Regions from separate parts of the Stenotrophomonas sp. YJH_SMC_53 genome, predicted to be linked through region 2. Evidence: predicted binding sites of a transcription regulator. Region 2 holds the regulator's gene; each other region holds the start of a gene.
The links. Region 2 encodes FliA, which starts transcription of late flagellar genes. Its sites were predicted from a motif close to TAAAGTTTNNCNNNCNNNGGCCGATAA; they were not measured.

Region 1 (3,257 bases), on a different contig from region 2:
GCAGCGCCGTCGGTGAAGCGGTGCAGAGCACAGATGCAACCTCTGATGGGCCGAGCGAGAAGGACGCACTGGCGATCGTGGTAGGAGACCGGTTCTCCACCTACCTCCACTACTGGAGGCTGTACGACGCAAGCGGCGGGGCGCCAAGGCGCTGGAACTGGCCGGCATTCCTGTTCTCGTCACTCTGGTTCTTCTTCCGGCGCATGCATGCGTGGGGCGCGATCTGGTTCATCCTTTCGCCGTTGCTGATGACCACCTTCGTGCTGCTGGGGCTGCCATGGTTGTCCTTGCTCTCCTTCGTGGTGTTTCGCGTACTTGCAGGAATCCTGGCGAATCCGCTGTACCTAGCGCATTGCCGAAGGATTGTCCGCAAGGTTGATGCTGAGCATCGCGGGGCACATCGGCGGCACCTTGAGCTGCAGAAGGCTGGTGGTGTCAGCTACACCGCTCTGGTGATCGCCTTGGCGGTAACGGCCTCACAGAACACCCTGATCAAACTGATCGTTGGTTCGATATCAGAGCCAACGCCCACGCAGTCTGCTCTGCACGTGGCGGCGAACCCGCCGGATCTGCCGGACCCGCAGATAGAGGAAGCGGAGCAGGTGGAGTACCAGGAGCAAATGCGTGCGATCGCAATGACGGCGTGGCCAGCAGGTGTTCCCATCGAGGGCAATGCCTGCATTGTCGAGCTGCGTTTGGCGCCACCAGGTCAAGTGCTGGAGGCGAATGTCCTGGAGCCGTGCACGTTGAGCGAGGCGCAGCGCGAGATGATGCTGGGTGAAATCAGGCGCACGGACTTCACGATCGAGGGGAAGATGCGGTTCTTCAACAGGCATACCCTCATCGGCTTGCGCAGGTAATGAGCATTTCGCTGTTTCTCGAAGTCGAAGCCGGTGCCGATCTGGGTCCCGTGCTGCACGATCTGGATTCGATCCAGGCCGAGTACTTCGACGGTACTGACGGTCTGCGTGGATATCTTCCAGCATCCAACACCGGCTTCGGGTTCGGCATCGTCGACCCGCCGGAAGCTGTCGTAGCGGAAGGGATTGAGGCCTCGTGGCAGGTGGGCCTGCTGGGTTCGTTCCATTTCCGCGCGTGCGGGTTTGAAAGCGCCTGGGAGGAAATCTGCCACTTCATCAAGCGTTACGCCGCGGCGTGCGGGTTCCGGTTTGTGCTCTCCTTCCAGTTCGAGAGCGTCTATGCGGCAAGGCTCGGGAAGGATCTGGTCTTCCCGGGACCAGCTGCCCCGTAATGCCGCGCAACGGGCTGGCAGGTCCCTGTCTGATCCCATTTCGCTGCACGTGGCGATATACCTTCTGGATATAACGCCTTCGTGGTTCGTCCTATTTCACACCTGTCTGCACAGTTCCAGAGTTTTGGATCGATATAATAATACCAGCCCATAAAGTTTCCCCTGCCTGCGCCGCCATCGATCGTACGGCCATGATCAAGGGAATTGAGATGCTCGCCTTACGCAACCTCCGAGTGGGATCCCGGCTGGGTGCCGGATTTGGATTGCTGCTGCTGTTCATCGTGGCCATCGTCGGCCTGGTGCTGTACGGGAATCACCTGAAGTCCGCCCAGTTCTCGAAGGTGGTGGACGTCAACATGGTGAAGATGCGGCTGTTGAACGACATGCTGGATACCAACAACGCGGTGCTGATGCATCGCCGGCTGATGGTGATCAAGCGCGGTGAGGATTTCGACAAGGATTATCAGAAGGCGCAGGAGCTGTCGCAGACCTACGACGGCATCTGGGCCAAGTACATCAAGATTCCACGCGATGCCACCGGTGATGCCCTGGTGGCGAAGATCGACGCGGCACGCAAGGCCACCGACGCCTCCACCCAGCATCTGCACGAGCGCATGAAGGCGGGGGATTTTGACGGTGCGGCCAAGGAACTGCTCGCCGAGCACGGCCTGGCTACCGCATGGAACGAGACGATCTCGACCCTGCTGCGGCATCAGGAGACACTGACCGCGCGCAGCCGCGAGGAATACCGTTCAACCGAATCCTGGACCGGCACGCTGTCGATCGTGTTCGGCGTGCTGAGCCTGATACTGGGCTCGCTGGCCGCGTGGGCCATCACCCGCAGCCTGACCCGCCCGCTGGAAGGTGCGGTGAAGCTGGCCGACGGCATCGCCAACGGGCGGCTGGACAACAGCATCGACGCGTCCGGCAACGATGAGGTGACGCAGCTGCTCAGGTCGATGCAGCGCATGCAGGCGCAGTTGCAGTCGGTGATGGCGGCGCAGGGCGAGCTGGCCCGCCAGCACGATGCCGGCAGCCTCAGCTATCGCATGGACGAGGCTGCCTTCCCCGGCGACTACGGGCGCATGGTGCACGAGACCAATGCGCTGGTCGGCTCGCACGTGCAAGTGCAGAACCGGCTGATCGAAGTGATGAAGCATTACGCCCGTGGCGACCTGTCGGTGGACATGGATCCGCTGCCGGGCGAGAAGGCGGCGATCACCCAGGCAATGGACGAGACCAAGACCAGCCTGTCGGCGATCAACGGCGAGATCCGCCGGCTGGCGACGGCCGCGGCGGCGGGCGACTTCAGCCTGCGCGGCGATGAAGATCGCTTCGCCTATGATTTCCGCGACATGGTGGCTGGACTCAATCGCCTGATGCAGACCACCGACGAGAACCTGGTGCAGGTGTCGACGCTGCTGCAGGCGATCTCGCGCGGTGACCTCACCGTACGCATGCAGGGCGACTTCCACGGCGTGTTCGCCCGCATGCGCGATGACTGCAATGCCACCGTCGATCAGCTCAAGCAGATTGTCGGCCGCATCCAGTCCAGCGCGTCCAGCATCAACCTGGCGGCAGGCGAGATTGCCTCGGGCAACACCGATCTGTCGCGGCGCACCGAGCAGCAGGCGGCGAACCTGGAAGAGACGGCGGCGTCGATGGAGGAACTGACCTCCACCGTGAAGCAGAACGCTGAGCACGCACGCCAGGCCAACCAGCTCGCGATTGGCGCGCACGGTGTCGCGTCGCAGGGCGGCGAGGTGGTCGGCCAGGTGGTCACCACGATGTCGGCCATCGAAGCCTCGTCGAAGAAGATCGCCGAGATCATCAGTGTCATCGACGGCATCGCCTTCCAGACCAACATCCTGGCCTTGAACGCGGCGGTGGAAGCCGCGCGTGCAGGCGAGCAGGGCAGGGGCTTTGCAGTGGTGGCCAGTGAGGTGCGCACGCTGGCACAGCGCTCGGCCGGTGCGGCCAAGGAGATCAAGAGCCTGATCGAGGA
Region 2 (3,257 bases):
ACTGGGCGATCAGCTCCGGCGGCGCATAGCCCGGCTCGGTGCCGGAGGAAACTGCATCCAGCATCGCTTGCAGGTAGTCCAGCGATTGCTGGGCGGCATCGAAGTGATGGGCCTGCAGCACGGCCTGGCCCGCGCGCGCGATGCCCAGCGCTTCTTCGGCGGCGTGGCACAACTCGACCATGGCGGTGACGCCGAGGAAGCCGGCGCCGCCCTTGAGCGTGTGGTAGCCCCGGAACACCGCGTTGAGTTGCTCGGTGTCCTGTGGTGCCTGCTCCAGCGACACCAGCTGTTCGCCCAGGCGATCCAGGATTTCCTGCGCCTCGATGATGAAATCGGCAGTGATGTCGTCGGATACCGCGCTCATGCTTACAGCCCCAGGTCCGACAGCAGGTCGTCGGCGTCGTTCTGCGAGACCGCGTGGCGGTCCAGTCCCTTCAGTGCCGGCCCGGCCAGTTCCGGATCGGTGCGATGCTGTTCCGGCGGCAGGCCGAGCGCGCCGAAGCCCTCATGCACACGGCGGACGATGCCGACCACGCGACGGATGATCTGCCCCGTCAGGTCCTGGTAGCTCTGGGTCAGGGCGATCTCGGTGAGGTTGTGGCGGATGCGCTCGAGCTGTGCATCCTGGCCCGGCTGCAGGCCTTCGGCGCGCAACTGTTCGGTCAGGCTGCGGCATTCCTCGGCCAGGTCCAGGGTGCGGTGCGTCGCCTGTTCGGTCATCGCCACCACGTGGTCCAGGCGTGCGCAGGCATCGTCCAGTTCGCCGGCCTCGCTGGGTACGGTCGGCAGTTCACCCAGGGCCTGCCCGAGCTCGCGGGCCAGCCGCGAGAGGCCGCTCATCATCGGCTGCGTGCGCAGCGCGACCAGTCCGTCGATGCGTTGCCGCCAGGCGGTTTCGTCACCGGACTCCAGTGCGTCCAGTGCTTCCTGCAGGCGCAGGGCGAGGGCATTCTTGTCGACCGTGGTATCCATCAGGCACTGGCCGCCAGGCGTTCGAAGATCTTGCCGAGCTTCTCTTCCAGCGTCTGCGCGGTGAACGGCTTGATGATGTAGCCGTTCACGCCGTTCTGGGCCGCTTCGATGATCTGCTCGCGCTTGGCTTCGGCGGTGACCATCAGCACCGGCAGGGTCTTCAGCTTGGCGTCGGCACGGATCGCCTTGAGCAGCTCGATGCCGGTCATTACCGGCATGTTCCAGTCGGTGACCACGAAATCGAACGGCTGGCTCTGCAGCAGCGACAGCGCGGCATGCCCGTCCTCGGCTTCGGCGGTGTTGGTGAAGCCCAGATCGCCCAGCAGGTTCTTGACGATGCGACGCATGGTCGAGAAGTCGTCGACGATCAGGATGCGCATGTTCTTGTTCAAAGCAGAGTTCCTTTGTTGTTCATTCCGGGCGGCCGGGGGCAGCTGCCTCGGGGATGTTCATTCTTCGAGGCCGGCGTCGACGGCCTCGAATACCTTCAGCCGGCCGCGCAGGCGCAGCACGGCCTGGCCGTGGATCTGGCAGACCCGCGACTCGCTCACGCCGAGCACCGCGCCGATCTCCTTCAGGTTGAGTTCCTGCTCGTAGTAGAGCGAGAGCACCAGCTGTTCGCGCTCGGGCAGATGGCCGATGGCCTTGCCCAGCTCGCGGCCGAACTCGCTGCGCTCCAGCACCTGCTGCGGGGTCGGGCCACCCTGTGCGACCGTGTCCAGCTCGCCCTGGTCCTCAATGCGCGACTCCAGGCTCAGCACCTGGCCACGCGCGGCGTCTTCCATCAGGCGCAGGTATTCGGGCAGTGGCATCTCCATCGCGGCGGCCACTTCGGTGGCGCTGGCGGCGCGGCCGCTGCTCTGTTCCAGGCGGCGGATGGTGGCGGCAGCATCGCGTGCACGGCGGTGCACCGAGCGCGGCACCCAGTCGCCACGGCGGATCTCGTCGATCATCGAGCCACGGATACGGATCGAGGCATAGGTCTCGAACGAGGCGCCCTGGTCGGCGTCGTAGCTGCGCGAAGCCTCGATCAGGCCCATCATGCCAGCCTGGATCAGGTCGTCGACTTCGACGCTGGCCGGCAGGCGCGCGGCCAGATGGTGGGCGATGCGCCGCACCAGGTCCGAGTGCTGGGCGATGACGTCGTTGGCCGCCGAGCGCTGGACTTCCCTGTACTGGGCCGCGCCTTTCATGCCGCCACCCCGCGCTGCTTGAGGATGCGTTCGAGGAAGAACTCGACGCCGCCGCGTGGTTCGGTCGGCGCCTGCCAGCGGGCCGTGCGGCGCGCGATCTCGGTGATCGCCAGTGCGGACGGGCTGGACGGGTAGGCCTTCACCACCGGCTGCTGGCGCTGCACCGACAGGCGCAGCCAGTCATCCTGCGGCACGCAGCCCAGGTAGTTCAGCGAAACATCGGCGAGGAACTTCTCGCAGACGCGGGTCAGCTTCTCGTACAGCACGCGGCCCTCATTGGGGTCGCGCACCATGTTGGCCACCACCTGGATGCGGTCCACGCCCCGTTCACGCGACAGCACCTTGATCAGCGCGTAGGCGTCGGTGATTGAAGCCGGCTCGTCACAGACCACGACCACGGTGTCCTGCGCGGCCTGGCAGAAGGTCAGCACGCCGTCGGTGATGCCCGCGGCGGTGTCCACCACCATGATGTCCAGCTCGCGCTCCAGCTCGGAGAACACGTTGACCAGGCCGACGTGCTCGGCCGGGGCCAGCTCGGCCATGTGCCGGCGGCCGGACGCGGCCGGGACCACCAGCACGCCGTTCGGGCCTTCGACGATGACATCGTCCAGCGAGCAGCGGCCGGCAACCAGGTCGGCCAGCGTAAAGGTGGGGTTCAAGCCCAGGATCACGTCGATGTTGGCCAGGCCGAGGTCGGCGTCCAGCAGCAGCGTGCGCTTGCCCATGCCGGCCAGCGCCACGGCCAGGTTGGCCGATACGTTGGTCTTGCCCACGCCGCCCTTGCCGCCGGTCACGGCGATGGTGCGCACAGGGCCGAGCGGCTCGCTGCGGGTGGCCGACAGCGGGAAGGTCTTGGTCAGCTTGGCGTACTCACGCGACGGCATGGTTCAACTCCGGGTTGCAGGGCATATCGGCCGCTCGGCGCAAATCTTCAAGGCGAAGTACGAGATTGGCCGCACTGGCCCGGTGCAGGTCGTCCGGAACGTCCTGGCCATCGGTCACCCAGGTGATCGGCAGGGCATGGTCCACGGCCACCGACAGGGCGTTGCCGAAGCGGCCGGTTTCGTCCAGCTTGCTCAGCACCAGGCCCTG
Region 3 (3,257 bases), on a different contig from region 2:
GCTGCAGTGCGCGCCGCCCCGGGGCTTCCTCAAGGTCCCCGCTGGCCACCACCACGCGGTTGCGGCCGCTGCGCTTGGCCTCGTACATCGCCGCGTCGGCACGTGCCATCAACCGTTCGTAGTCCGGGTGGCCATCATGGCCGGCCACGCCGATGCTGGCAGTCAGCGACAGAACCTGGCCGTTGGCCAGTGCCACAGGCGACTGCGCGATCTGCCGGCGCAGGCTCTCGGCAATCACCGAGGCCTGTGACTCACTGGCGGCAACCAGCACCACCACGAACTCCTCGCCGCCGTAGCGGAACAGGTAGTCGCTGCCGCGGGTCAGCTGGCCGAGCAGGCCGGCGACGTGCTGCAACGCGCGGTCGCCGGCATCGTGGCCGTGGCCGTCGTTGATCGCCTTGAAGTGATCCAGGTCGAGCAGCAGCAGCGAGAACGGCGTGCGATTGCGCGTGGCCAGCTCGATCTCCCTGCGCAGCACGGTAGGCAGGAAGCGGCGGTTGAGCAGGTTGGTCAGGGCATCGCTGCCGGCATCCAGTTCACCGATGCGTTCGAACAACAGCGTCATCAGGGTACGGATGGCGGCCAGGTCCTCGCGAATGGCCGGCAGCACTGCCAGTCGTTGCGCCGGGGTGTCATTGCTTGCCCGCTGCAGGTTGCCGTCGATGCGGGCCATCAGCTGGCCGACCTGCTGGGTTTCGCTGCTCTCGCCGAAGCTGGGGATGCCCTTGTGGGTGAACCACAGGCCGAATTCCGAGGTCGCCAGGCTGGCGCTTTCGCCGGCCTGCACGTGGCCGGCGAGTGCGTAGAGCAGGGCGTTCTCCCAGTCCAGCAGCAGTGCACGCTGGCGCTCGCGTTCGGTACCGACATTCTGCACCAGCGAGAACAGCCGGTAGGCAGCATCGGCACGGGTGGAGCGCTCACGTGCATGGGTGTAGGCCAAGGTCATGCCTTCCATGGCGATGTCCATGATCGCGCTGAGGCAGTCGATGGCGGCGAACGCGGTGGCGCTGTCGGGCGCGTCGTCGCGCAGGCGCACGAACAGCTCGTGCTTGAGTACGCGCGCGCCGCGGGTGACCAGGTCGACCGGAATGCCGACCCGGGCATGCACATCGCCGATCACGCGTTGCGAGGCAACGGTGGCGGCAATGCCGTCGGCATCAGTGGTCAGCAGCTGCACCAGCCAGCGCTGCATGGCCGGTTGCAGGCGTTGCTTGACCTGATCGTGGGACAGGAAGCGGCGTGCACGCCCGTCCTGCAACAGCACTTCGTAGAAGCGTTGGGCCAGCGCCGGCGGGGCATCGGTTGCGGCGGCGTGCAGCAGCGCGGTGGCGGCCGGGCCGGCCTGTTGCAGGCAGTGCTGCCAGGCCTCGGCCAGCGGCTGGCTGGCATCGTCCAGTTGAGGTGGTTCCACGTCGATCTCTGACTGCGTACGGCAAACCACGGGTATCGGCCGCGGCGGCGTGCGGTTGATGGTGGGCAAGCCGGCCAGTTTAAGCCCGATGCAGGGTCGTTCGGCACGCAGGGCACATCATGCCTGCGGTAGCAATGAGCGAACGCATTTGAGAATCACTCGCATTGATGGGAGAATGCACGCACGGATCGGGCCGCAGGCGACTGCAGCGACGCTCCGCCTCCCCCTCGTCGTTGCCTCAAGCCCTTTGCCAGAGGCCCCGTTGCCCTGCCAGAAGGTCCAGATCATGTCTCCTGCCGTTGTCCTCTCGCCGCGCCCGCTGGCGCTCGCCGTTGCCGCCCTGCTGGCGGGCAGCGCGCTGACCGCCCAGGCTGAAACCGACGCCACCGATATCGACACGGTGCACGTCACCGCCTCGCAGATTGCCCGCCAGGCGTTGGGTACCTCGACCATCACCGCCGAGGACATCGCCAGGCGCCCACCGGCCAACGACATCGCCGAACTGTTGCGCACCATGCCGGGCGTCAACCTCACCGGCAACAGCGCCTCGGGCCAGTACGGCAACAACCGCCAGATCGACCTGCGCGGCATGGGCCCGGAAAACACCCTGATCCTGGTCGACGGCAAGCGCATCGGTGCGCGCGATGCCGTGCGCATGGGGCGCAGCGGCGAGCGCAACACACGCGGCGACACCAACTGGGTGCCGGCGGAGATGATCGAGCGCATCGAAGTGCTGCGCGGACCGGCGGCGGCACGCTATGGCTCCGGTGCTTCCGGTGGCGTGGTCAACATCATCACCAAGCGCCCGACCGGCGACCTTGCCGGTGCGGTCGACCTGTACGGGCTGGTGCCTGAACACAGCGCCGAAGGTGGCAGCGAGCGCGTCGGCCTGCAGCTGAGTGGGCCGATGACCGACACGCTGTCGTTCCGCCTGTACGGCAACCTCAACAAGACCGACGCCGATTCACTCGATCTCAACCGTCAGTACGCCACCCAGCCGAACGCAGTGCCACCGGCTGGCCGCGAGGGCGTCAAGAACCGCGACGTCAACGCGCTGCTGCGCTGGGACGTGACCGCCAACCAGGTGGTCGAGTTCGAGGCGGGCACCAGCCGCCAGGGCAACATCTACGCCGGCGACCGTGCGGTCAGCACCACCGGCACCTCGACCGGCGTTGATCTGGCGGCGCTGGCCGACGGCAAGGCGGAGACCAACCGGATGTACCGCAACACCGGCGCGATCAGCCATCGTGGTCGCTGGGGCGATGTCACCTCGCGGGTGACGGCTGCGGTGGAAGCGGTGAACAACTCGCGCATCAACGAAGGCCTGGCCGGTGGCCCGGAAGGCAGCTTCAACGGCACCGACTGGTCGACCTCGCGCCTGCGCAACTACCAGCTGGACGGTGAAGTCAGCTTCCCGACCACGCTGGGTGGTGCCGAGAACATCTGGACGCTGGGCTTTGAATACCTGGACAGCCGCCTGACCGACCCGTACTCGATGAGCCAGTCCAGCATCAGCGGCGGTGGCATCCCGGGGCTGTCGGCTGATCGTGCGCGCGGCAAGGCCGATGCGCAGACCACGGCGGTGTTCGTGGAAGACAACATCTACCTGGGCGAGCGCTGGATCGTTACCCCGGGCCTGCGCTTCGACCACCACAGCCAGTTCGGCAACAACACCAGCCCCAGCCTCAACGCGCAGTTCCGTATCAGCAGCGACTGGGTGGTGAAGGGCGGCATTGCCCGCGCGTTCAAGGCGCCGAACCTGTACCAGTCGAATCCGGACTATCTCTACTACACCCGCGGCAACGGCTGCCCCAATGCGCTGCCGAGCCTGGGCGCCGGTTGCTAC

Region 1: a site for FliA is predicted at 1,404-1,430, ahead of AC5P7X_RS02610 (methyl-accepting chemotaxis protein). Genes of this name have one in related genera too.
Region 3: a site for FliA is predicted at 1,444-1,470, ahead of AC5P7X_RS02735 (GGDEF domain-containing protein). Genes of this name have one in related genera too.

What each region holds. Positions count from the first base shown of each region.
Region 1 is NZ_JCAFTF010000002.1:4,494-7,750, forward strand. Features, by position in the region: gene AC5P7X_RS02600 (DUF2628 domain-containing protein) at 1-860, shown strand, start outside; gene AC5P7X_RS02605 (hypothetical protein) at 860-1,252, shown strand; gene AC5P7X_RS02610 (methyl-accepting chemotaxis protein) at 1,462-3,257, shown strand, end outside.
Region 2 is NZ_JCAFTF010000006.1:332,583-335,839, reverse strand. Features, by position in the region: gene AC5P7X_RS12325 (chemotaxis protein CheA) at 1-364, opposite strand, end outside; gene AC5P7X_RS12320 (protein phosphatase CheZ) at 367-972, opposite strand; gene cheY (chemotaxis response regulator CheY) at 972-1,364, opposite strand; gene AC5P7X_RS12310 (RNA polymerase sigma factor FliA) at 1,422-2,165, opposite strand; gene AC5P7X_RS12305 (MinD/ParA family ATP-binding protein) at 2,162-3,049, opposite strand; gene flhF (flagellar biosynthesis GTPase FlhF) at 3,036-3,257, opposite strand, start outside.
Region 3 is NZ_JCAFTF010000002.1:30,504-33,760, forward strand. Features, by position in the region: gene AC5P7X_RS02735 (GGDEF domain-containing protein) at 1-1,411, opposite strand, end outside; gene AC5P7X_RS02740 (TonB-dependent siderophore receptor) at 1,698-3,257, shown strand, end outside.